2 linked regions of the Methyloferula stellata AR4 genome follow. The protein of the gene in region 2 interacts with the protein of the main gene of each other region in a pairwise test. Links are inferred from orthologs where the notes say so. Each region holds a gene or a part of one and is shown on either strand. Other genes may lie near its edges.

What was found.
Region 1: the proteins of A3OQ_RS0115915 (region 2) and A3OQ_RS0120835 interact in binary tests that used the Escherichia coli proteins (3 or more experiments, as listed by UniProt). The link is inferred for Methyloferula stellata AR4 from one-to-one orthologs.

The regions. Positions count from the first base shown.
Region 1 is NZ_ARWA01000001.1:4,218,894-4,222,203, forward strand. The notes cover bases 191-3,184. They hold A3OQ_RS0120835 (glutamate-5-semialdehyde dehydrogenase), read right to left. Parts: upstream 2,339-3,184; coding sequence 1,043-2,338; downstream 191-1,042. Other genes in these bases: A3OQ_RS23260 (response regulator), read left to right, coding at 191-421; A3OQ_RS0120830 (nicotinate-nucleotide adenylyltransferase), read right to left, coding at 424-1,068; A3OQ_RS0120840 (DUF3253 domain-containing protein), read left to right, coding at 2,516-2,788; A3OQ_RS23265 (malonyl-CoA decarboxylase), read right to left, coding at 2,956-3,184. Outside these bases: more of A3OQ_RS23260, read left to right, coding at 56-190; more of A3OQ_RS23265, read right to left, coding at 3,185-3,310. UniProt on the Escherichia coli protein: Catalyzes the NADPH-dependent reduction of L-glutamate 5-phosphate into L-glutamate 5-semialdehyde and phosphate. The product spontaneously undergoes cyclization to form 1-pyrroline-5-carboxylate.
Region 2 is NZ_ARWA01000001.1:3,226,989-3,230,154, forward strand. Bases 82-2,931 are described here. They hold A3OQ_RS0115915 (sulfate/molybdate ABC transporter ATP-binding protein), read right to left. Parts: upstream 2,104-2,931; coding sequence 1,060-2,103; downstream 82-1,059. Other genes in these bases: A3OQ_RS0115905 (flavin reductase family protein), read left to right, coding at 93-710; A3OQ_RS0115910 (hypothetical protein), read left to right, coding at 751-1,041; cysW (sulfate ABC transporter permease subunit CysW), read right to left, coding at 2,119-2,931. Outside these bases: more of cysW, read right to left, coding at 2,932-3,045; sulfate ABC transporter permease subunit CysT, read right to left, coding at 3,038-3,166. UniProt on the Escherichia coli protein: Part of the ABC transporter complex CysAWTP involved in sulfate/thiosulfate import. Responsible for energy coupling to the transport system.

The sequences.
Region 1 (3,310 bases), 990 kb from region 2 along the record:
TTGAGGCTGTATGGAAACACCTCTCCCACTGCCTCCCTCGCGCCCAAAGACTGTCTTGATCGTCGAAGACGATGGGCTGCAGCGCTTTTTTCTGACCGATATGCTGGAAGACCAAGGCATGCGGGTGCTTCAGGCAGCCAATGCGCTTGAGGCAATCAAGCAGATTGAGACGCATCCCGAAATTCAATTGCTTTTTACCGATATTCAATTGGCAGGCGAGATCGACGGGCTCGATCTGCTGCGGATCGTGCATCTGCGCTGGCCGCATGTTTCCCTGTTAACGACGTCGGGCCGGCTTCATCCCCATTATGCGGAATTGCCGAGCGAAGCGCGCTTTATCTCCAAGCCCGTCCAAGAAGGCGAAATGCTGAAAGAGATGAATGCGCTTTTGACCAATCTGACCTACCCGTCAGGCTGGTGAAGCTACTTCCCGCCTTCCCTTAACGCGGTCGATGACAGCGGCGAGCGCGGCCCGTGCAAAAACACGAAGGTCGGTGGCGAGGCCAAAGGCAGAAGCGCCGCGTCGCTTTCCTCCAAACGGCAGCCTTCAAATGCTTTCGCGGCTTGCGAATGCGCGGCCTTCAAGGTCGAACCCGGCCTATCGATGATCGCGAGGGGCACGAGATCGGCGATGTCGCGCCAGCGTTTCCAATGATGGAAACCAATGAAATTATCCGCGCCCATCAGCCAGACGAAATGGCAGGTGGGCGCGCGGCGTTTGAGATAAGCGATCGTATCATAGGTGTAGCGCGTGCCGATCCTGGCCTCGACATCGCTCACCGCGATCTTCGGATGATGCGCGAGCTTGCGCGCCGCCGCGACACGCTCTTCGAGCGGCGCGAGATGGCGCGTGTCCTTTAGCGGGTTTCCGGGCGAGACGAGCCACCAGACGCGGTCGAGCCCCAAGCGCTTCAAGGCCAAGAGGCTTGCCGCACGGTGGCCCTCATGCGGCGGATCGAAACTGCCGCCGAAGAGGCCGATCTTCTGACCCGGCGCATGAGGCGGCAGCCGGACCGGCCCAACACTCGTCACGAGAGCGCTGTCACGGACGGATCTGCCCCGTGCCATGCACCCGATATTTGAATGTGGTCAATTGTTCCAGACCTATCGGACCCCGCGCATGCATCCGGCCCGTCGCGATGCCGATCTCGGCGCCGAAGCCGAATTCGCCGCCATCGGCGAATTGCGTCGAGGCATTGTGCAGCACGATAGCGGAATCGACCTCGGCCAGAAAGCGTTCGGCCGCCCAATGGTTTTCGGTGATGATGCAATCGGTATGATGCGAGCCATAGGTCTCGATATGATGGATCGCGCCATTGACCCCATCGACGACGGCGACGCTGACGATGGCGTCGAGATATTCGGTGTGCCAATCGGCTTCCGTCGCCGGCACCACGCGTGCATCGGCTTCCAGCGTTTCCGCGTCGCCGCGCACTTCGCATCCGGCGTCGATGAGCATCTTCACCAAAGGCGCCAGATGCGTCTCGGCGCAGGCGCGATCGACGAGCAGCGTCTCCGCCGCGCCGCAGACGCCGGTGCGCCGCATCTTCGAATTGAGCACGATGGTCTCGGCCTTGGCGAGATCGGCGTCGGCGTGCACGAAAATATGCACGAGCCCTTCGAGATGCGCGAAGACCGGCACGCGGGCATCGGCCTGTACGCGTGCGACAAGGCTCTTGCCGCCGCGCGGCACGATCACGTCGAGATTGCCGTCGAGACCAGCCAGCATGGCGCCGACCGCGGCGCGGTCCTTCACTGGCACGCGCAAAATGCTCGTCTCCGGCAGACCGGCACCGGCCAGTCCTTCGACCAGGCAGCTATGGATCGCGGCGGAGGATAAAGTGCTCTCCGAACCGCCGCGCAAAATCGCGACATTTCCGGATTTGAGGCAAAGCGCGCCGGCATCCGCCGTCACCGCCGGGCGGCTCTCGTAAATAATGCCGATGACGCCGAGCGGCACAGCCACGCGTTCGATCACGAGCCCGTTCGGCCGTTCGAAAACGGCAAGCACCCGGCCGACGGGATCGGGCAAAGCCGCGACTTCGGCGAGGCCCTGCGCCATGGCATCGATGCGTTTTTCATCGAGATAGAGCCGATCCAGAAAGGCGCCGGTGACGCCATTCGCCTTGGCCTGCGCCATGTCCTGCGCATTGGCGTCAAGGATCTCGCCGGCCCGCGCCCGGATGGAGCAAGCTGCGAGTTGAAGCGCCTGATTCTTCGCTTTGGTCGAGGCCAGCGCCAGAACCTGCGCGGTTTGCCGCGCCAGACGCCCGAAATCCGCCATCAGGGCTAAGACATCGCCCTCTTCGGGGATCGGGACAAGTTTCAGATTTTCCATTACCGACGACCTGGACGCCTCATTCAGCCTAAATATCTAAGATAGCGAAGGTTTAATGCGAGCGCGAGCCTGACGCTGCCGATTTTTTGGCAAGGGCCTTGCTTTGACAATAAGCACCAAAAGCGATCTATCGGCTCTGAGAGACAAGGGGCCAAGCATAATGCCGCAGGAGCCGCGATGAGTGAGCCGCCGAAACTGGCCGATGTGATCCTGGATCTTTGCACCAAGGCGGCGCCTGACGGCACCGTCGATCCGGAAGAGATCGCCAAAACCTTCACCAAACTGGTCCCGAGCCAGAATATCGTGACCTGGGAAGGCTATCTCCTGCCGGTGCGCGACAATGCCGTCAAACTCGCCCGCGAAGGCAAGATCGTGATCTATCGCAAGGGCGTGCCGGCTGACCCCGATACGTTCAAGGGCGTCTATCGCCTGGGGCTGCCGCAAGCTTAGGAATCTGATCACGCCCAATCCAAACCCTCATCCTGAGGAGCTTGCGTAGCAAGCGTCTCGAAGGAGAGGGTTTGGAATAGGTACAACGGGATGCCGATCCCTCGCCCTTCGAGACGGTGCCTCCGGCACCTCCTCAGGGTGAGGGATCAGATCATCATGTTCACACCCTACCCCGCCGCCACATCAGCGGCAGGCTTCGGCTTTTGCCGCCGCGCCACAATGCTGGCGATCGCATGAGCCGGTGCCGATTTCGCCGCGGGCGCGTGCGGGACGTGATGCAGCAGCGCCTCGACTTCGGGCGACCGCACCACCAGGCCTTTCTTGACGAAAATCTCGTGATTGATCTCGATCAGATCCGGATCATAGAGATAATTGACCATGATCCCGAAGGATTCGGCGATGCCCTTGGGCGCCGTGTTGCCGAGCCAGTTGACGCGCTCCAATCTGGCGCCATTGCCGAGATGGAAGCGGGCGACATAGTCAGTTGGGCCTTTGCCGTCGCGCGCGGCCGTGAGATAGACG
Region 2 (3,166 bases):
TCGTAAAGCTTCGTTTTCGATCGGCCGCACGGTCGTTGTTATCCCGAGAATGGGCTAGGACTTTCTGCGGCAGCCCGCATGGTGGCAAACTGATGCAAATCGATCCTTCGCTTCAAGCGACTGCGGATAATTACAAGCTCATCACCAATCTCGTGGTGCCGCGTCCGATCGCCAGGGTGACGAGCCTTGGCGAGACCGGGCTCGTCAATCTTGCGCCGTTCAGCTTCTTCAACGCCGTGGGTGCCGATCCGCTCTATGTGATCGTCAGCATCGGCCGGCGCGACGACGGCACGCAGAAGGACACGGCACGAAACATCGAGACCGGCCGCGACTTCGTCGTGAATCTTGTGACTGAGGATTTACTCGATGCCAGGAATATTTCGGCAACGGATTTTCCGCCGGACCAAAGCGAGATTCAACCTGCCAATTTGGAGGTCCTGCCCTCGGCACGAGTGAAAGCGCCGCGGTTGGCTCGGACGCAGGTCAGTCTCGAATGCAAGCTGCATAGCGCACAGCCGCTCGGCGCCAATACGCTCTTCATCGGCGAGGTGGTGATGTTTCACGTCGCCGATCATCTGGTCGGCCCGCGCTTCCATATCGAGGGTTTCGCGCCGCTCGGCCGTCTCGGTTCACCCTCGGTCTATTGCCGCACGACGGATCGCTTCGAGCTTCCACGCATTAGCTATGCACAATGGAAGAAGGAGCATTGAAGCCTATTGCGGCAGCGCCTTCACCTGTCCGGATGATCAAATGGAACTGACGAGCGAAATGATCGCGGCGGCCATTCTGTTCCTGCTGCTTCAGGTGATGGGCGTCGCGACGCTCATCTATCATCTCAGAATTTATGTAAAAAAGTTTCCGTCGCCCTCGCAGGCACCCAACCCATTCCACCAACTGAAAACAATCCTGTTTATCGTGCCGATCGCGATGGGGGTTTTCGGTTTGCTTTTATCGGTCGGGCAATTCTGGTTTTTTATGATAGAGGCCTCGATCATACTCGGCCTGATCGTCGGTATTAGAGGTGCGAGAACCCGCTCGTAAACCGGAGCACTGCGGTTTTCACCCCGGATAAAACGTCCCGCGCATGAAGCGCACCGGCAGAGTCTCGCCCGGCTGGAAATTAAGCGCGGCCGGCGCGTTGATCTCGACATGCTCGCCGCGCAGCGCCGGAAAAGCGATCTCGGCGCGCCGCGCTGCCCCCGTGCGCCGCACGGCCACCACTTCGGCGGCGATGCCCCCCGTTTGATCGATCACGACATCCTGCGGCCGAACGAAGAGCCGCCCATGCCCCGCCTGCCCGCCAAGCACCGGCAGGGCGATGCGCTCGGCGCCGAGCCAGAATGATCCGTCCTTCGCCTCGACCGGCAGAGAACTCGCCTCGCCGATGAAATCATGCACGAAGGGTGTCGCCGGATGATCGTAGATCTCGTCCGGCGTCCCGATCTGCTCGATCTTGCCCTTGCTCAAAACCGCGACACGGTCGGCAAGCTCGAGCGCCTCGTCCTGGTCATGCGTGACGAAGATCGTGGTATGGCCGGTCTGGTCATGGAGTTCGCGCAGCCAACGCCGCAAGTCGCGGCGGACCTTTGCATCGAGCGCGCCAAAAGGCTCGTCGAGCAAAAGCACTTTGGGTTCGACGGCGAGCGCGCGCGCCAGCGCCACACGCTGACGCTGGCCGCCCGAGAGTTGTGCTGGACGGCGTTTCTCAAGCCCGGACAATTGCACGAGATCGAGCAATTCGAGCACGCGGCGTTTGATTTCAGCTTTCGGCGGACGGGTGCCGCGCTCGCGCACTTCGAGACCGAAGGCGATGTTTTCTGCAATCGTCATATGTTTGAAAAGCGCGTAATTCTGGAAGACGAAGCCGACGCGGCGCTCCTGCACCGATTTCTGCGAGGCATCCTCGTCGCCGAAAAAAACCTGCCCGCGATCGGCCTGTTCGAGTCCCGCGATGACCCGCAGAAGCGTCGTCTTGCCGGAGCCTGAAGGCCCAAGCAGCGCGACCAGTTCGCCGCTGCCGACATCGAGACTGACGTTGTCGAGCGCGGCCTGCCCCGGGCCGCCGTCGAAGCTCTTGACGATATTGCTGGCACGAATGTGCATAGAGCCGTTCCTATTTTAATGCCTGCGTGCTTTCGCACCGACCTCATCACCGAAGTAGATTTCGAGCAGCGTCTTCGCCGCGAGCGTCACCAAGGCGAGCAGCGCGAGCAGTGAAGCCACCGCGAAAGCGGCGGTGATGTTATATTCATTGTAGAGAATCTCGACATGCAGCGGCATCGTATTGGTGTAGCCGCGGATATGGCCGGAGACGACCGAGACCGCGCCGAACTCGCCCATAGCGCGCGCGTTGCACAAGAGCACGCCGTAAAGCAGCGCCCATTTGATGTTCGGCAAAGTGACGCGCCAGAACGTCATCCAGCCGCTCGCGCCAAGCGTCAGCGCCACTTCCTCGTCGAGCGTGCCTTGGCTCTCCATCAAAGGGATCAACTCGCGCGCGACATAGGGAAAGGTCACGAAAACGGTCGCGAGCACGATGCCGGGAATTGCGAAGATGATCTCGATATGATGTGCCTGCAGGAAAGGTCCGAAGAGACCCTGCGCGCCGAACAAAAGGACATAGATCAGACCGGCGACGACGGGCGACACCGAGAATGGCAGATCGATCAAGGTGACGAGAAAGCTCTTGCCTTTGAAATCGAATTTGGCGATGGCCCAGGCCGCCGCTATGCCGAAGGCGACATTCATCGGCACCGCGATCGCCGCCACGATCAGCGTCAGTTTGATCGCAGAAAGCGCATCGGGCTCGGTGAGCGCAGCGAAATAAGTCGCAACACCCCCACGCAATGCCTCGTAAAAAACCGCGACGAGCGGCAGCACGAGAAAGAACAAGAGAAAAGCCGCGGCAAGCGCCACCAGGATCGCCTGGAGCCATGGCCCGTCCTGCGTGACCGGCGTTGCACGCCGCGCGCGGGTTCGCGCGCGCGCCTTCGCGGCAAGGGCGAGATCGGGTGCGTGCTGACGGTCCAAGATGACTTCAGACATTGCCGAGCCTCCGGCGCGTGACAGCCTGGATCAGATTGACGGCGAGCAGAACCAGAAAGGCCGCGCCCAACATCAAAGTGGCGATGGCGGTTGCACCCGTCAGATCGAAGCCCTCGAGCTT